4 regions of the Pseudoalteromonas sp. N1230-9 genome follow, and region 1 is predicted to be linked to each of the others. Evidence: predicted binding sites of a transcription regulator. Region 1 holds the regulator's gene; each other region holds the start of a gene.
What was found. The regulator sigma-54, encoded in region 1, starts transcription at its own class of promoters, with help from an activator protein. The targets are predictions, from matches to a motif close to GTTGGCACGNNNNTNGNNT.
Positions count from the first base shown of each region.

Region 2: the regulator sigma-54 is predicted to act here: its motif matches at 2,398-2,416, upstream of LY624_RS12300 (flagellar basal body rod protein FlgF).
Region 3: the regulator sigma-54 is predicted to act here: its motif matches at 1,593-1,611, upstream of LY624_RS12830 (DUF1328 domain-containing protein).
Region 4: the regulator sigma-54 is predicted to act here: its motif matches at 2,811-2,829, upstream of LY624_RS04600 (CsbD family protein).

Region 1 is NZ_CP090419.1:3,182,265-3,187,241, reverse strand. Features, by position in the region: gene ptsN (PTS IIA-like nitrogen regulatory protein PtsN) at 1-149, opposite strand, end outside; gene hpf (ribosome hibernation promoting factor) at 153-440, opposite strand; gene LY624_RS14795 (RNA polymerase factor sigma-54) at 467-1,963, opposite strand; gene lptB (LPS export ABC transporter ATP-binding protein) at 2,072-2,797, opposite strand; gene lptA (lipopolysaccharide transport periplasmic protein LptA) at 2,794-3,315, opposite strand; gene lptC (LPS export ABC transporter periplasmic protein LptC) at 3,305-3,859, opposite strand; gene kdsC (3-deoxy-manno-octulosonate-8-phosphatase KdsC) at 3,856-4,407, opposite strand; gene LY624_RS14770 (KpsF/GutQ family sugar-phosphate isomerase) at 4,410-4,977, opposite strand, start outside.
Region 2 is NZ_CP090419.1:2,631,733-2,636,709, reverse strand. Features, by position in the region: gene flgC (flagellar basal body rod protein FlgC) at 1-140, shown strand, start outside; gene LY624_RS12310 (flagellar hook assembly protein FlgD) at 154-834, shown strand; gene flgE (flagellar hook protein FlgE) at 891-2,258, shown strand; gene LY624_RS12300 (flagellar basal body rod protein FlgF) at 2,451-3,215, shown strand; gene flgG (flagellar basal-body rod protein FlgG) at 3,237-4,025, shown strand; gene flgH (flagellar basal body L-ring protein FlgH) at 4,041-4,724, shown strand; gene LY624_RS12285 (flagellar basal body P-ring protein FlgI) at 4,737-4,977, shown strand, end outside.
Region 3 is NZ_CP090419.1:2,753,500-2,758,476, forward strand. Features, by position in the region: gene oadA (sodium-extruding oxaloacetate decarboxylase subunit alpha) at 1-866, opposite strand, end outside; gene LY624_RS12825 (OadG family transporter subunit) at 881-1,126, opposite strand; gene LY624_RS12830 (DUF1328 domain-containing protein) at 1,659-1,832, shown strand; gene LY624_RS12835 (hypothetical protein) at 1,890-2,081, shown strand; gene LY624_RS12840 (TonB-dependent receptor domain-containing protein) at 2,313-4,977, shown strand, end outside.
Region 4 is NZ_CP090419.1:966,751-971,727, reverse strand. Features, by position in the region: gene LY624_RS04610 (peptidoglycan DD-metalloendopeptidase family protein) at 1-104, shown strand, start outside; gene hrpB (ATP-dependent helicase HrpB) at 205-2,625, opposite strand; gene LY624_RS04600 (CsbD family protein) at 2,868-3,065, shown strand; gene LY624_RS04595 (lipase family protein) at 3,107-4,249, opposite strand; gene LY624_RS04590 (DUF6795 domain-containing protein) at 4,271-4,807, opposite strand.

The DNA of each region.
Region 1 (4,977 bases):
TTGAGTAAAGCATTAAGAATATCTTGCTGCGATAGATGAGGAAGCTGCTTATGAGCGAGTTCGCTGATAAATTCGAGAATTCTTTTTTTGCTATTAAAAAGGACCGCAGCTTTGCTGCAGTCCTGGCTAGTAAGTGAACTAAGTTTCATAATTTAGTGTCGAGCTAATTTCTCTTTGTGTTTAATAACTTGGCGATCAAGCTTATCAATTAGCGAGTCGATGGCCGCGTACATATCTTGATGCTCTGTAGAGGCAAACAGTTCGCCTCCGTTTACATGTAAAGTTGCTTCTGCTTTTTGACTTAATTTTTCTACATCTAGAATGACATGAACATTATTAATATGATCAAAATGCCTTTCTAGTTTCGCAAACTTGGTGTTTACATAGTCTTTTAATGAATCTGTGATTTCTACATGACGACCAGTTAGGTTTAGTTGCATAAGCATTTTCCTTCTATGTAAAACGTCTAAATCAAGCTTTTACGCTGATTAGACGGCGGTATTGCTAGAGACTCTCGGTATTTTGCAATTGTACGTCTAGCTACTTTAATTCCTTGCTCAGCCAATATATCTGCAATCTTACTGTCACTCAATGGCTTCGCTGAGTTTTCTGCGGCAATAAGCTTTTTGATTAAAGCGCGTATTGCCGTTGATGAACACTCGCCACCATTTTCTGTGCTGACGTGGCTTGAGAAGAAATATTTCAACTCAAAAATACCCCTTGGGGTATGCATATATTTTTGCGTTGTTACCCGTGAAATCGTCGATTCATGCATTTCGACCATTTCAGCGACATCATTTAGCACCATCGGCTTCATCGCCTCTGGGCCGTGTTCAAAGAAAGCCTGTTGTTGTTGAACAATACAGTTCGTTACTTTTAATAAAGTATCATTCCGACTCTCTAAGCTTTTAATAAACCACTTAGCTTCTTGCAGATGAGAGCGAATAAACTGGCTGTCACTGCTTGATTTTACAGAGCGTGACATAGCCGCATACTGGCTGTTCACTCTGATCTTTGGCATACAGTCAGGGTTTAGCTCAACCACCCAACGACCTTTTACTTTTTTTACCGATACATCAGGTATGACGTATTCAGACTCTTCACGTACGATGCTATCCGCGGGCTTAGGGTTTAAGCTATGGATAAGTGTCATCACTTCTTTAAGCTCGTTTTCTTTAAGCTTAGTCTTTTTCATCAAAGTACGATAGTCGCGACTTGCTAATAATTCGATGTGCTCAGATAAAACCATTTTAGTTTCAGCCAAATAAGGTGTATCTGCATCGAATTGACGAAGTTGTATACATAGGCACTCTTGTAAGCTGCGAGCACCAATGCCGACAGGATCAAATAGCTGTATTCTTTTTAAGACCGCTTCGACTTCATCAAGTTCTATTTCTTCTTCATCATCATTTTGATTAAAGCTTTCAACAATATCCTCACAACTCACAGTTAAAATACCTGAGTCATCGATAGCTTCGACTATAGCAACAGCAATCGCTTCGTCAGTCGGACTAAATGGGGTCAACTGTAGTTGCCACATCAGATATTCATGGAGAGTTTCGGTTGACGCACCTTGGTAAATAGACTCATCTTCTGGCATTGGCCCTGACGAGGTTGAAGGGGCTGCACTCATGTACTCATCCCACGTGACATCCATTGCTAGGTCGTCACTGACGGTATCTTTATTGAGTGCATCACTGCTCTCTTGCTCGTATTCACTGGGTGCTTCTTCTGCCGTAGCTGTGACTTGTGAATCATCAGAGTCAGATTTTTGTTCGTTTTTACCGATCGCTTCTTCATTATAATCCGCTTCTTCCACTTCAAGCAGAGGATTACTATCAAGCGCTTCTTGTATTTCTTGCTGGAGATCCAATGTACTAAGCTGCAATAAGCGAATGGCTTGTTGCAGTTGTGGAGTCATTGTAAGTTGCTGGCCCATGCGCAGCTGTAATGATTGCCTCATGTATCCCTAACAATCCTTTTAAATCATTGATTGATACTACTTTGAGTCAATATCAATATGTTGTCATTATTGTAAGTCTAGCAGATGCTCTAGTCGATGGTGTATTGGTTACAACCTGAATTGCTCGCCTAGATAGACATCGCGTACCGTTTGGTCTGCTAATACGTGCTCAGGCGTGCCTGATGCAATTAGCTCCCCATGAGAAACAATGTAGGCTTTTTCACAAACATCAAGGGTTTCTCGAACATTATGGTCAGTTATTAGTACACCGATACCACGGTTTTTCAAATGCTCTATAATTTTCTTTATATCTAACACTGAAATTGGATCAACACCAGCAAAAGGCTCATCTAGCAGAATAAATTTTGGATCTGCGGCTAATGCTCGCGCGATTTCAACACGGCGACGCTCGCCTCCTGATAGCGCCATACCTTGGCTATCTCGGATGTGCTGAATACTAAATTCATCAAGCAGGTTATTGAGTGTTTCTTCTCGTTGCTGTTTTTTAAGATCTTTGCGTGTTTCAAGAATCGCCATCAGGTTTTGGTAGACTGTCAACTTTCTAAAAATGGATGATTCTTGAGGTAAATAGCCAATACCTAATCGAGCACGATTATGCATGGGTAATAAAGTGATGTCGTTGTCATCAATACTAATTTTACCTTTGTCGCTTGGCACTAGCCCAACAATCATATAAAAGGTGGTGGTTTTACCTGCACCATTAGGACCTAGTAAGCCGACAATACTGCCTGCTTCGACTTCTAGTCCCACATTTTTGACAACTTGGCGGCCTTTATAGCTCTTTGCTAGCAGCTCTGCTTTTAATGTACTCATGGCTGGCCTTTATCATCTTTTTTATTATCAACAGGCACTAAGATTGTATGCACACGATCCGTTGAGTTTTCGTCTTTTTCAGCACTAATTAGCTGTTGTTCCATGTCATAAGTTATACTTTTTGCGCTGACTTTTTGCCCTGCTTGTGTCACTTGCGCATCGCCAACTAATGTGAGTAAACGCTTTGCTACATCGTAACGAACTTCGTCTGCGCTGGCGCTCATAACCGTGCCATCTTCTTGTTTTTCTTCAAAGTAGGCTGGCTTACCTGTGGCAATGATAAGTGAAACAGTACCATCAACTTCACCTGCATGTGCTTCTAGGCGATCTGCGGTAATACGACGATTACCATGGGTTATTTCTACATTTTCTTCAAAAATCCCTACACCATTTTTTAACTGACCTACTTGGCGATCTGAGCTAATGCTGATAGGAGTACCCGCTTGGTCTGCAGCAGCGCTTGAAAACGCAATCAATAAGCTTGGGATTAGAAGTAATTTTTTAAGTTTATTGGTCATAGTATATGGTTCGTGTATGGTTAGTTAACTCGACGATTTCGGCTTTTAAATCGGCTTTTAAACCTTTACCGGTAATCTTTAAGTTTGGGCCTGTTAATGTAACAGGTTGTTTTGAGTACATGGTCATTTTTTCAATATCGACATTGATATTTTCTGCGTTGATATCTTCAATCATGCCATTATGAGTTAGATTTTTTGCAACAACGTCACCTTCAAAAATGAGCTGATCGTTTTCGTACAAGGTAGCCTCTTTTGCTTTTACCTGCCAAACCTGTTGATCCCCATAGATGGTAAAAATAGGCTGTTCAAAAAAAGTAAATCCTAATTGCTGGTATAGCTCCATTTTAGCCGCAGCGACTTTATGGCTGATGTTACCTTGCTCATCATACGCAGTTTGCTTTAGCGCAATAGCGGTGTAATCCGGTGTTGCGATTATCTCGTCTTCACTGTTTATTGCGCCTGTTGGTTGGCTAAAGTACGGATACCATAACCAGATCATGCAACAAACAAAAACAATACTCAGTAAAATACGGGCTATATTCATGCGCTGGTTCCATCAGTTGTTAACGCTTTCGCGTTTTCCAGCATTAATAAATCAGTCAGCTCTCGCACAGCACCAAACCCTCCGGGTAACATGGTAGTGTAATGAGCGAGTCTTTTTATAAGTGGGTGAGCATCGTTTACAGCAACGGCAAAGCCTACCTTTTCCATGACGGGTAAATCAGGGCCATCATCACCGATATAAGCTATTTGCTCATCGGTCAAAGCCAGTTTGTCTTTTAATTCTTGATACGCAATAAGCTTGTTTTCTTGACCTTGATAGATGTGTTGTACTGTTAGGCTAGTCATGCGTTGCTGAACTATTTGTGAATGTCGCCCTGTAATAACCGCAACCTCAAAGCCACTATTTATTAATGCTTTGATACCAAAGCCATCTTTGGTATTAAACGCTTTGAGTTCTTCACCGTTATTTCCTAAGTAAATACGGCCATCAGAGAAAACGCCATCAATATCGCAAATGAGTAGTTTTATTTTCTGAGCACGTTGGCTTACATCTGTGCTTAATGGCTGATAAAGCTCGGCAAACGTCATGTTTAAAGTACCCCTGCTTTTAAAAGGTCTTGCATATTAAGTGCGCCAATCGGTGTATTACTTTCATCTATTATTATTAAACCGTTAATGCGTTTTCGTTCCATAATATTCAATGCTTCCGCAGCGAGCATATCTGCATGTGCGGTGGTGCATGAGCGTGTCATTACTTGGCTAATCGATGTGTTATGAATATCGACGCGTTGCTCTAAAATACGGCGTAAATCACCGTCAGTAAACAGACCTGCAAGCTTTTTGTTTTCATCGACAATGGCTGTCATACCAAGGCCTTTGGCTGACATTTCTATCAGCGCATCTTTAACGCTTTGGGACTCGGTAACGATAGGTGTGGCACTGCCAGTATGCATGACGTCTTCAAGGCTCAGTAATAAGCGCTTACCTAGGCTCCCCCCTGGGTGAGATAAAGCAAAATCATCGGCAGTAAAACCGCGCGCTTCGAGTAGGGCAACGGCTATCGCATCGCCCATAACTAATGTCGCAGTGGTGCTGGCAGTAGGGGCGAGGCCCAATGGACACGCTTCTTGGCTAACTTTGATGCACACATGGACATCC
Region 2 (4,977 bases), 550 kb from region 1:
ATATCTACAAACCAAATGTTAACGTTGTAGAAGAAATGGCTAATATGATTTCTGCCTCTCGCTCTTATCAAACAAATGTGCAAGTTGCTGATGCAGCAAAGCAAATGTTAAGTAAAACACTGTTGCTTGGGCAGCGGTAACCGAGGATAAGTTATGAGTAACGACATCAGCAGTGCGTCATCCACGTATTTAGATAACTTACGTTGGCAAGACAATCAAACGAAAACAGAAGAGAAAGATGACACTTTAACACAAGAAGATTTCTTCTCGTTGTTAACTCAACAGTTATCGTTTCAAGACCCGAGTAAGCCCGCTGACAATGATCAAATGATTGCTCAGATGACAAACTTTACTATGGCAGAAGGTATTTCAAATCTTAATAGTAAATTTGAATCCCTTACGGCTTCAATGACATCTAACTCGGCGCTACAAGCATCTACTTTAGTAGGTAAGCAAGCGTTGCTTGAGTCAGATATGCTGGATTTAAACGAAACGGGTGTATCTAAAGGCTCTGTTGTTGCAGAAAATCCGGTAGATGAGTTAACACTGCGTATTGAAGATGAATCAGGGCAACTAGTTAGAACCATTGAGCTAGGGGCGCAATCTGCTGGTGCAATTCGTTTTGAATGGGATGGCGAAAATGAAGATGGCGAACGTTTGCCACCTGGTGAGTACAAAATCAAAGCCGAGGGCAACGTTAATGGTGACTACACCAGCTTACCGATTGCGACTTTCAAGAATATTGAGAGTGTGAACATTAATGGTTCGAACGGCATCATTATAAATACAAAAGAAGGCGCGGTTAGGCTAACTGATGTAGCAGAAATCGCTTAATTATACAGATTAATTAGTTAGCCAAGTGCTACAGATTGACACTTTAGAGGTGACTTATGAGCTTCAATATTGCATTAACCGGACTTGCTGCCGCGCAAAAAGATTTAGATGTAACAGCAAATAATATTGCCAACGTTAATACGACAGGCTTTAAAGAATCACGAGCTGAATTTGCGGATGTATATGCATCTTCAGTGTTTAGCTCTGGTCGAACTAAGAATGGTGATGGTGTGCAAACAACCATGGTGGCTCAACAGTTCCATCAGGGTTCACTACAGTTTACCAATAACTCGCTTGATTTAGCCATCACCGGTGAAGGTTACTTCGCGATGAGCCAAGAGCTAGGAGCTCAAGACTTTACTTATACGCGCGCTGGTGCATTTAAGTTAAATAAAGATAACTTTGTTGTTGATGCTAAAGGAAACTACTTACAAGGCTTTCCAGTAGATCCTGCTACAGGTGACACAACGTCAGTGAGCTTAAGTACCTCTTCAGCTATTCAAATTCCAGACTCATCAGGCTCGCCGCGTTCAACCAATAACGTGTATTCATCGTTCAATCTAGATTCACGTTCTACTACGCCAACAGTCACGCCTTTTGACCCTGAAACTAGTGCGTCGTATAACAGTTCGACATCGACAACGATATATGACTCACTGGGTGAGCCGCACGTTTTACAGCTTTACTTTGTGAAAACAGATGCGACCGTAACGGGGAATGACAATGAGTGGCAAGTGTATGCTACGCTCGATGAAAAACCATTTAGCCCAGCAGGTGTTGAAGAAACAGCTGCGCCTTACACGCCATTATCAACATTTCAGTTTGATTCAAGTGGTTTACCATTAAATACAAATGGTGCGCCAAATACAGATGCTACCTTCAACCCACTTTCTATCCCAAATGGTGCGGGTGCAGGGGTTGGTTTATCTGACTTATTATCAAATGGTGCGAGTTTCCCTGAAGACGTTAATATTAACTGGCGTGATGAAGCAGGTACTACAAATAAAATACCAACCCAGTATGCCAGCCGCTTTGAAGTTAAAGCACTTGAGCAAGATGGCGCAACAGTGGGCCGCTTAGCAGGTATTGATATTGGCACAGATGGTAAGGTTGTTGCTTCGTACAGTAATGGTGATACCTCATTCCTAGGGCAAGTTGCCATGGTTCGTTTTTCTAATTCACAAGGCTTACAACAAGTGGGTGATACATCGTGGAAGAAAAGCTTAACCTCAGGTGAGCCTATTGCTGGGGAGCCAGGTTCAGGTACGCTTGGTACTGTGAATTCTTCTGCTCTTGAGCAATCAAACGTAAACTTAACGTCTGAGTTAGTTGATTTGATTAGTGCACAGCGTAACTTCCAAGCAAACTCGCGTGCGCTTGAAGTGAACTCAACACTGCAACAAAATATCTTACAGATCCGTTAATAATAGCGGATCTTCAACTCAATCCGACACAAGGGCTGCTCTTTAACAGGCAGCCTTTTTCATTTTAGTCACTAGACCCACACCTGCTACAACACAGAGCTCTACACTTCATAAGCGCTAAATAAGGCGTCAATTTTACTTTGGCACTGTTATTGCATTTATCAAATATCGTATTTTTAATGAGTCAATGTTATGGACAAAATGGTCTACATTGCCATGTCGGGTGCTAAGCAAAGTATGCGAGGTCTGGCCCTAAAGGCTAATAACCTTGCTAATGCTAACACCACTGGCTTTAAAGCTGATTTTGCACAAGCCCGCTCTATGCAAGCGTTTGGTGAAGGCATGCCTACACGCGTGTTTTCTATGCAAGAGCGACCTGGCTCAAATATGGAGTCGGGTGGGTATGTTGAGACTGGACGCGATCTTGATGTTGCATTGAGTGATAGAGGTTGGCTAAGTGTTCAAGATGCCTCAGGTAACGAAGCTTATACAAAAGCCGGTACATTAAACATTACTCCCGATGGCGCATTAATGACCAGCCATGGACGTCAAGTTATTGGCGAAGGTGGTCCGATTATTTTGCCACTGCCCATTGAAAAAGTTGAATTTAGTTCAGATGGTTCTATTCAAGTTCGACCTCAAGGTGCGCCAGCAAACTTTTTAGAAGTCGTTGACAGACTTAAGGTTATTGAGGCTGATAACACGCAACTTGAAAAAGGTAATGATGGCTTATTTCGGCCAAAACCAGAGACCTTAGTGAATGGTCAATGTACCTTTTGTGATGTGTCAGAAAATGTAGAGGTGTTATCAGGCACACTTGAAATGTCCAATGTGAATCCTGTACATGAAATGGTCGATATGATCAGCCATCAACGCCAATTTGAATTACAAGTTAAATTGATGAAAACAGCAGAAGAGATTGATGAACGTCAAGATCAGCTGTTACGCATCGTTTAATAGCACTGAGAGGGTAGAATTATGAATCCTGCATTGTGGATCAGTAAAACAGGGCTTGATGCCCAACAAACCGATATTTCGGTGATTTCAAATAATCTCGCAAATGCCAGCACAGTAGGCTATAAAAAAAGCCGTGCTGTATTCGAAGATTTACTATATCAAAATATCAATCAGCCTGGTGGTCGCTCATCACAAGATACTGAAATGCCATCAGGTTTAATGCTTGGTGCGGGTGCAAAAGTAGTTGCAAACCAGAAGAACTTTTCGCAAGGTAATATGCTTACCACCGAAAACTCACTCGATTGGATGATTTCAGGCCCTGGCTTTTTCGAAGTACAACTGCCAGATGGAAATATTGCTTACTCACGTAATGGCCAATTTACAACCGATGAAGATGGCCGAATTGTAACCTCTGGTGCGGGTTTCCCTATTCAGCCTGAAATGAATGTCCCTGACGATGCGCAATCAATCACTGTTTCACAAGATGGTGAAGTATCTGTGCGGGTGGCAGGACAAGCAGAAAATGTCGTGATTGGTCAGCTTACAATCAGTGATTTTATTAATCCGTCGGGTTTAGAGCCGATGGGGCAAAATCTGTATACAGAAACCGCTGTAAGTGGTGCGCCTGTGCAAGGTAATCCAGGAATTGATGGCTTAGGTACTGTGGTTCAAGGATCACTTGAAACGTCGAACGTTAATGTAACTGAAGAGCTTGTAAATCTGATTGAAACGCAACGAATTTATGAAATGAATTCAAAAGTGATTTCAGCAGTTGATGAAATGCTTAGCTACATTAATCAGCAGCTTTAATGGGTAGGAGGTCGCATGCGTAATATTATCTTAGTCACATCGGCAGCACTTATGTTAGGTGGTTGTATGTCAACACAGAACCACCATGTGGTTCAGGATGACCCTTACTATGCACCTATGTATCCAGAGCCTTCTGCTGAACAAATGGTACCAACAGGTTCATTGTTTGATAGTTACCTGTCAAATGATCTGTATTCAGATAAAAAAGCACTCAGAACAGGCGATATTATTACTGTTAAGTTGCAAGAGTCTACGCAAGCATCGAAAGCGGCAAAAACTGAAACAGATAAAGAAACGGATGCGAGCTTAGATCCGGTTATCGGCTTAGGTGGAAACCCAGTTAATATAGGCGGAGATAGCATCCAGTTTGGCATTGGCTCAGGTTCATCATTTAAAGGCGATTCAAAGTCAAACCAGTCTAATAGCTTATTTGGTGATATATCCGTCAATGTAATGCGCGTTTTGCCTAATGGCAACCTAGTGATCCGCGGTGAAAAGTGGCTAACCTTAAATACAGGCGAAGAATTTATTCGTTTAGAAGGCTTAGTTCGCCCTGAAGATGTGACCGCCGATAATACAGTCACATCGAATCGCATTGCGAATGCACGAATTCAATATTCAGGAAAAGGGCAAATGCAAGAGTCGCAAAGTGCAGGGTGGCTTTCTCGATTCTTCAGTAGTTCACTTTTTCCTTTTTAGAGGTAACACATCATGAATGGGGTTAAATGCATCATCGCACTTTGCTTACTTAGTTTGCAGTTTAGTGTGCAGGCTGAGCGGGTTAAAGATGTTTCTATGGTCGAAGGTGTTCGCTCTAACCAATTAGTTGGCTATGGTCTGGTGGTTGGTTTGCCAGGTACTGGTGAACAAAGCCGTTTTACTGAACAAAGCTTTAAAGCCATGCTTAATGGTTTTGGCATAACTTTGCCGGCGAGTTTAAAGCCAAAAATTA
Region 3 (4,977 bases), 430 kb from region 1:
CCATCAACCCCTTTTAGGCTACCTTCGAAAACGGCATACTTTTTACGCACATCACGAAAATAAGCGGCAATTTCTTCTAACTGATTAAGGTTAAGACCTGTGTCGCGCTCTGTTCCTTCAACAATCGATACTATTGTTTCTGTTGCACTGTGGCCATAAGTCATACTCATTGATGAAATAGCCGTATCTAACATATCGATGCCTGCATCAATCGCTTTTTGATAGGTTGCAGTACTTAAACCTGTTGTAGCATGACATTGCATCGCGATAGGAATTGACACCGTTTCTTTTAAGCCTTTGATCAGTTGCTCACAGTCATAAGGTTTTAATAAACCAGCCATATCTTTAATACAAATAGAATGACAGCCCAGCTCTTCTAGCTGTTTAGCAAGCTTAAGCCACATATCAAGAGTATGCACAGGGCTTACTGTGTATGAAATTGTTCCCTGTGCATGTGCACCCACTTTAACAGCGGCTTTAATCGCGGTTTCAAGATTACGTACGTCATTCATTGCATCAAAAATACGAAATACATCAACACCATTTTTATGTGCACGCTCGACAAACTTTTCCACTACATCATCAGCATAGTGGCGATAACCCAGTAAGTTTTGTCCACGCAGTAGCATTTGCTGTTTGGTATTTGGCATCGCCGCTTTAAGTTCACGAATACGCTGCCAAGGATCTTCGCCTAAGTAGCGAATACAAGAATCAAATGTTGCGCCCCCCCATGATTCAATTGACCAATAACCCGCATTATCAAGTTTCTCGGCCATAGGTAACATGTCATCTAAGCGCATACGTGTTGCCAACAGTGATTGATGTGCATCACGTAAAACTAGTTCGGTTAATTTTAATTTAGCCATTTTCAGCTGCCCCATTATTTTTGTTTATTTCTGAATTGAGCGATTGCAGCGCTAATAGCTGCAATGTGAGCTTGCGGCACACCCTGCTGTGATTGTATTTTTGCAGCTCGTACAGGCTCATCGACTGGTTCATCAAAACGATTCATCAACCTAGACATTAAGATCACGGCTGAAATCAAAATAGTTAAAAATATAAATACACCAATCATGCCCGTAATCATCAAGCTGGCCGCGGTTGAGAGTAACCCACTTATGTCCATACTGCCCCTCGCACTGTTACAAATAAAAAGTCGATATAGTTAAATAATTATTCAACATGATAACAAACACTCTTGATTTGTATACCACCTTGTAAATTGGTAAAACCAATTTAACTCAAAATAACACGTAAAACATAAAATTAACAACCGTGAAATAAGCGTATTAATAGCCCTATATAGATGATAAAAATAGTCGATATAGTCATAAGTTATAAAGGTGACATTGCCTGTTTTTACATAACATACTCAAAACCCTCGCCAACACAGGCCATTGAGAATATAAAAACACCACAAAGATAAATTGGTCTTACCAAAATAAGAATAGTAAAGGGTGCGATTTTACTCATTTAAGTTGAAAAATAATCACTATGAATAAGTTACATGCTAATTCGTAAAAGTTACCAAATAAGAAAATTTAAAAACCCCTGAAAAAATCACAACCAATTGAAAATAAAGAACATTTAACAATGGCATAGAACTGGCTTCAACTATTTCAACCGAAACGAAATATTATTAGCCAAGGAGAATCACTATGTTACGCTGGACAATTACTTTTCTAGTTATTGCGTTAATCGCTGCAGTGTTAGGTTTTGGCGGTATCGCAGGAGCCGCAGCAGGTATCGCTAAAATTATCTTTTTTATATTTCTAGTTTTACTTGTTATTTCACTGGTATCAGGTGCACTTAGAGGCAACGTACCCAAGTAACACAGTAATAACAGACACTTAGAAACTACATTTTTAAATATTACAAGGAATTTGATTATGAAAAATTCAACTTTAAAAGCCGCTACTATCGCCCTATTTTCAGGTCTATTCATTATGGGTTGTGAAGATAACACAGCTGAAGATGCAGGTGAGCGCATTGACGAAGCAATTACTGATACACAAAATGCTGTAGAAGATGCATGTGAAGATGTTAAAGAAGGTGTAAACGCAAAAGAAACTAACTGCTAATCCTTCTATACAAAATACCAACCAGAAAAGCGGCCTCAAAGCCGCTTTTTTTTATGATTGTCATTCTCTCCAACTCAGCATAAAACATTAAAATTTCAATATTTATACATTTTCTTATCAAAAACTACACATTTACCTAGGTTGTGTACTAATCTAAACATGCTAAGAATGGATATCGAGTAGTAATCCATTGTTTTCTAGCCAACTATAATTAAATATTGGGAGATAACAATGTTAAAAAACAAACTATCAAATGCTGTAAAGCTGGCGATTAGTACAGGGGTTGTTTCTACAGCTCTTATATACGCACCAATGAGTGCAGCAGAAGAGACAAGCGACGCAAAAAAAGATCTTGAAGTAATTTCAATCACAGGTAGTCGTATTAGACAACCGGGCGCTGTTTCTGCAAGTCCAATTGTATCAATCGGAGAAAAAGAATTAGGTTATCAACAAGAGCCTGAAGTAGAACAAATACTAAGAACTTTACCTTCAACAATACCTGGCGATGGTAGTAACGTAAATAATGGCTCTGGCGGTGCAGCCACTATTAACTTAAGAGGTTTAGGATCGCAACGTTCACTTGTTCTAATGAATGGACGTAGGATGATCCCATACAACTATAATGGCTCAGTTGACAGTTCAACAATTCCAACAGCACTAATTGAACGAATTGATATTATCACTGGTGGTGCGTCAGCTGTATATGGTTCTGATGCGATTGCAGGTGCGGTGAATGTTGTATTAAAAGAAGACTTTCAAGGTGTTGATTTAGATCTTAAACACTCTCAAACCGGTGACAATGACGGTGACAAAAACAGTATAGCCTTAACAATAGGTTCTAACCTAGAAGACGATAAAGGTAACGTTGTACTATCTCTTGGCTGGAGCCAGCGTGATCAAGTACTACTAGGTGATCGTCCTTTAGGTTTACTTGGTATTGAAACGGCTACCGGTGCTAACTATGAGCAATTTTTAAACGGCGAGCCACCAATCCCTGCGCCAGCAGATTGTAGTGGTCCTAACTCGGTTGAAAGTGGCGGCTCAACAACTGCATTCCCAACACGATTTGCAATTGTTGGTGCAGGCACAACTGGCTCAGGGCAATTTAGAAACGATGGTACATTGCAACCAGATACATGTAGTGTATTTAACTTCAATCCATATAACTTCTATCAAACACCTTCAGAGCGTTATTCAGCAACCGCAATCGCTAAATATAACCTCACTGATGAGCATAAAGTTTATTCAAGCTTTAACTACACTAACACCAGTGTTGATACGCAAGTAGCACCATCTGGTACGTTTGGTTCAAGTTTTGATTTACCTTTAGCGAACCCGTTAATTGGCGATCAAGCTCGACAATTTATGATTGATGGCGCTTCTGCTGCTTTGGCGGCTGGTAGCTTAAATGACAGTAACTGGCAAGATGTTAACGGTAACGGCATTGTTGATAGTGAAGACTATCTAAAAGTGCAGTTACGTCGTAGAACATTAGAGTTAGGTGCTCGTACAGAACGATTTGACAGTACTCAGTTCCAAATCGTGACTGGTGTAACAGGTTTCTTCCTAGATGACTGGGAATATGATGTCAGCTATCAATATGGTGAATCTAACCGTACAACTGTACGTGGTGGTTATACAAACTTAACCAACATTCAAAATGCATTAGATACAACCGATGGTGTAACCTGTAAAAATGGTGATTCAAGCTGTGTGCCAATTAATCTATTTGGTGGCTTTGGTACCATCACGGATGAAATGGCAGGCTATGCACAAGCAATTGCCCTTCAACAACAAAAGTACAGCCAAGAAATTTTCACCGCAACCGTTAATGGTGCAATCGAGTTTATCGAAATCCCAGGTGCTGGTGCACCACTTTCGATGAGTTTTGGTTATGAAAATCGTCGCGAAAAAGGCTTATTTGAGCCTGATGAATGTTTAAAACTTGCCCCTGCTAGTTGTCAAGGTGGTGCAGGTGGTAACCAACTGCCTATTACAGGTGGCTTTAAAGTCGATGAGTTCTTCTTAGAAGGTTACTTACCTGTGTTAGATGGCTTGCCGGGTGCTGAAACTCTTGATGTAGAGTTTGGTTTCCGCTGGGCTGACTACGATACAGTAGGTAGCAACGAAACGTGGAAACTTGGCTTCAACTGGCGTCCTGTTAGCGATGTACTTATTCGTGTTATGCAACAACAAGCAACGCGCGCACCTAACGTAGGCGAAATTGCTTCACCTGTTGTAACAGGCTTAGACAACGCGCTACAAGATCCATGTTCAGTTGCTAACGCAGCTAACATTGATGATGCACTTAGACAACTTTGTATCTCAACAGGCATGACAGATGCTCAAGTTGGTAACGTACAAGATGTAATCTCTGGTCAAGTACAAGTCATTAGTGGTAGTGATCCTGCTAACCCACCAGGTGCTGAAGAAGCAGAAACATTCACTGCAGGTATTGTTTGGACACCTGAATTCAGTGTTGTTGAAAACTTCACGATTACGCTTGACTACTATGATATTGATATCGATGACATCATTGGTGAGTTCTCAGCTCAAGAAATTCTTGATGCCTGTTACGTACTAGGTGATGCAAACGAGTGTGCGAAGATTAATCGTATCGGTGGTGACTTAACTATCGCGGGTGCGGGTATTGAGCAATTTACTACCAACTTAAAAAATCAACGTGCCGAAGGTATCGAACTTGGTTTCAATTTTGGTATCTTGCTTGATGACATGGGAGAGTTACAATTCTCAGGTAATATCAATAAATACCTAACCCAAGAGTCACAAAGCTCTGATACTGCACGTATTATTGACTGTAAAGGTTTTTACAGCACAAGTTGCGACCCTGTCTCTGAATTACGCTGGGTACAACGTACTAGCTGGATTTGGGAAG
Region 4 (4,977 bases), 1.5 Mb from region 1:
AGCCACTACCACGTGATGAGTTAGCTAAGTTTAAACCAATTGCAGACAACTTCTTAGCGCAGCTTGAACGCAATCGTGAGCTACAACTGGCACTTAACAAGTAATCGCTAAAGTTGAATAATTAAAAACCCCAGTAATTAAGTTACTGGGGTTTTGCTTTATAACTACACTGTATCTCTGAACTAACACATAGCGCGAGTTAGATTACATCTTGCTTTTTACTTTGTTAGTTGCCTGACTTAAAGCAGGGTTATCTGGCCAAAAATGTTTGGGGTAACGACCTTTCATCTCTTTCTGTACTTCTTTATAACTAGTTTGCCAGAAATTTTCTAAATCTTGAGTGAGCTGTAGTGGCCGCCTTGCTGGCGACAATAGCTCCATTAGTAGAGGTAACTTGCCCTGTGCAAGCAAGGGTGTGCTAGTCATGCCGTAAACTTCTTGCATGCGTACACTCAGCTTTGCTGGCCCATCCAGCTGGTATGTAATTCTCACATTTGAGCCACTGGGGACGGTTAAACGCAGCGGCAACAACTCATTTAGTAAACTCTGCTGGTGCCAATCAAAACAATTTTTTAAAGCTTCACTGTAATTAAGCTTTTTTAATTGCTCTACGTTTTTTATCTCATCAAGGAAAGGTGCAAGCCACTGATTATTAGTCGTCAATTCGTCACTACTAATAACAGGAAATGACTGCGGCAATAATTTACTCGCTAAGCTCATTCTAATTAGTAATTGCTCACTTTCGCTTTGCTCATTAAATAGTGAAAAACCTTTTTTATTGAACAAATTTAGCCATGCTTTAGTGCGCTCGGCCTTATCAAGAGGCTGTTTACTTGGCTGGCTTGCTACTGTAATTGCCCCTAGCTTTAGTTCCTCTTGATGAATAAAACGTCCAGATTTTTCATCGTATTCACAGCGAGTTTGCTCTGAAAACAAATGCCCTAGCTGATCTTCAAGTTCATTTGGTAAAAATGCGACTGCCGCAAATATTCGACTCCCTTTGTGGCCGCCCATACTGGCAATAGCGAGATAGTCATCGTTATGCCAAAACTCATCACTTAAGTCGGCCCCCGCACCATTGGCGAGCAAATAGCCGTTGCCACGCTTTTTCGCTAAGCGATCTGGGAATGCAAAAGCCACCAGCAAAGCAAGGGGCTGCATATTTAGCTCACGCACTGCCTTCAAATTTAAACGTGATAGCCAATAGTTTAATTGTTGCTTAAACAGTGGATGAGGCTTTGTATGCATGCTGTGAAGTGCAAGCTTAAGATCAGCTGGTATACTCACACGACTCTCAAGCAGCGCCACTAAGTATACAGCGAGTTCATAAATTCCCGGCATACTTGCTTGAAGTTGCTTAGCCTTAATAAGCATATGTGATAAACGAATATCCGCCCCAAAACTAAGCATTTGGCTACCAAGCTTTGTTAGTTTTTCATTTTCATCAAGCGCTTCAAGCATTTTTAAAAGTGCTGTTGCGTGTTTAATTTGCTGTGGGCTTGGTGCATCAAGAAGGTTTAGTTCAGTAACAACTGCGCCCCACTGCTTAGTTTCAAGCAGTAGTTGGCTAATATCACTTGTTAGGATTTCTGGGGCGTCATGGCTGTTACGACGTTCAAACGTTTGCTTACTACCTAGTCGATATACCACACCTGCTTCTAAACGCCCTGCACGGCCTGCACGTTGTACCGCAGAGGAACGAGAGATGCTTTGGGTTACAAGTTCAGTTACCCCAGTTTTTAAGTTAAAGCTGGCTGCACGGCGCTTACCGCTATCGACAACAATACGGATCCCTTCAATCGTTAAGCTAGTTTCGGCTACATTTGTTGTCAGCACGACTTTTCGCTTACCTTGTTGTGCAGGAGCTATAGCAGCTTGTTGCTCTCCTTTGCTTTGTTCACCAAATAAAGTAAACACTTCGCAATCATCAGCAAGATCGTTCAATGCCTGTTTTACACGTAAAATTTCTCGCTGACCTGGTAAAAACACCAAAGCACTACCAGTTTGCTCATTGAGTGCTTGCTTAATAACCGTAGGTATATCCTCTAACCATCGGCTTTCATCTTTAAGTGGAACATAAATTTCATCAATTGGGTAACTTCGCCCTTCAGATGATATTATTGGACAGTCAAAAAACTCACTGTACCGCTCACCGTCTAAGGTGGCCGACATGAGTAAGATTTTTAAATCGTCTCTAAGGGCTGCTTGTGTTTCAAGCGCAAAAGCGAGCGCAGTGTCTGCGGCAATCGAGCGCTCATGAAATTCATCAAAAATAAGTAAATCGACACCGGTTAACTCAGGATCATTTTGTAGCATCCGTGTCAGCATCCCTTCTGTCACAATTTCCAGCTTGGTTGCATTACTAATTTTTGATTCACCCCTAATGCGCAAACCAACACTTTCACCAACGGCCTCATTTTGTAAAGACGCCAAGTATTGAGCAATATTACGTGCAGCCAAACGCCTAGGTTCAAGCATAACAATCCGCTTGAAGTGGCCTGCTTGCATCAGCGTTAATGGCAGCCATGTTGATTTACCTGCCCCTGGTGGCGCTTGCAGCAAAGCCATAGGGTTATTTTGTATCGTTGTTAACAATGATTGGTAAATATCTTGTACGGGCAGCACGTTTCTTTCTCTTACTTTATTTTTAGCTATTGTAACAAAAAACAGTCGACGACAATGACTCTCCCTTGCAAGAAAAAGTTACAGAGTTTTATAAATAACTAAGAACAAATTGCAGTAAAAAATAAACGCCTTATAGACAAGGCTGATTATTTGCAATAATTTCAACAGTTTAATAAGTTTAATTGAATGGCATATCAATTGCTTTTATTAAAGTGAATGTTTAAAAAAGTAAGGAGATAATGATGAACAGCGATCGTTTAGAAGGCAATTGGAAAGAGTTGAAAGGTAAAGTGCAACGTAAATGGGGCGACCTTACCAATGATGATTTAGATAGAATCGAAGGTAGCCGTACAGAGCTTGTTGGTAAAATCCAGCAAAAATACGGCAAATCGAAAGAAGAAGCAGAGCGTGAAGTTAATGACTTTGAGAAAAGCCATTAATTTTGCAGCCTAACAAAAGCCGCCATCGGCGGCTTTTGTACTTATTTTGTTAGTGCTATTGCTTGGCCTGCAAGAGAAAACACATTTTTAAGCATTAACTTTAAAATATGCCTGATGGATGCATACGTAAACGAGATTGCTTTAAATGGATAGCCACAAAAAGCCAGCATGTAACCTAAAATCCCCTTCACATCACTCGTATAATTTTTAGAGAGATCGATACTGTCGGTTAATGCTTTAGCAATTTGGTCATAGACGGTAAGCGTATTCGTGTAGTGGTTTTGTATCGCATATAACTTGCCTGTATCACGTAAATATGTGATTAATGCAGCGCCTATTTTTCTTGCCCATCTTGAAGTACGGCTGCACTCTAATCGCTTATCATAATCAAGCCTAACTTCTTCTTGAATCCGTTTTTCCATACCTTTATTGATTGCAGCATAACTTTTAAAATTACTCGCAGTATGTAAGTAGCCAGGCGTCTGGTCTGTCATACTATGGGCTTTTGGAGTAATTGTTGCAGCACCATTTAAAATATATTCTTGCTCCGTATGCATAAATGGCCAGACTGGCACTAAAGGTACGGGGTCGGCGGCATGCACACAGCGGTAAATATGGTTATTTGTTGCAGCTTCTGTCTGTATAGCAAAGCTATGATAACCAACTCGTGGAGCACCAAAAGTATAAAGCTTCACATTTGCACCAAAGTGATTTTTTAACCAATTCGCAGCTAAATTAGCCAAAGCACCGCCTAAGCTATGACCCACAACATGTATATTTAGCTTTTTGCTCGCTTTTTTACTAAAAAATTGTTCTAACTGCTTTCTAAATGAGTTAAAAGTGTGATTAAACCCCGCATGCACAGGCTGACTATTACTACAGGTACTTAAACCACAATTAAGGTCAGTAATCACATCTCGCATTTTTGCCGTGCCGCGTAGTGCTAAGACATAATCACCTTCAAACAGTCCCTTTTTGCCTTTTGCAATGCAACCAAAGTTGGTCGAATGAGTAAAAACGCGTTCAAGAATAGAGCCACTGACACCTTTTATAGGCTCTAATTCAAATGAAAAGCTATTCTCTAATAGCCGATAATAGTCTGTATACACTAAGGGTGCTTTTTCCAAAGTTTCATAGGCAAGTGCTGCAAAGTTTGCAGCAAAAGCTGGGGTTAGTGTTCTCATACTTATGTCCTTATAATTTAATTAATGGTCTTCGTCATCCGTTTCAATATCCGATATACCAAGATAAGAATCTACATCTATAACTTCAAAGTCTTCATCCCAACGCGCTATACTCGCAGCTCGAAATTTATAACCCGGAACTTGATTATTTTTAAAATGAAAAAAGACCTCCTCATCTGATAAGTCTGCTCTTAAACAGCTTAATTTTTTAGCGTATTCATGACGATATTTAATATTTGAAAGCCTAGATGTCCATAAAATATATTTAGTGCCCTCATAAATAAGCGTTATAATTTGAGATGTGAAAAGCTCTGCAAATGGCACAGCTGGTTGGTTAGAGCGAATATTGGCTTCTGGAAAAGAAAAGCCGCCTTTGTCATCAGTATATACATAGTTTTCTACATATTTTCCGTCAGAGAAACAAAGTAGCCTTTCTATTTTTGCGTTAATTAAAGGTTTGCCATTTTCACTAACTTGGCCTTTGACTTCGGGGCATAGGTGTACCTTGTATGCACCAAAATAGTTACCCAACTTCTTAAATGATTCTAAGAGTGACATTAAAAATGAGCCTCAAAACAGGCTGTGAACTTAACGGGAAGAAGATGTTGATGATATTCCTTATCTTGACTCACTATTCACATGCCCTTGTAAATAATGAGCACATAGTACACAACTGAGCGATAAAAAAGAATAGTATCATTGTAAATAATTGTGCCGCAAAACTATGC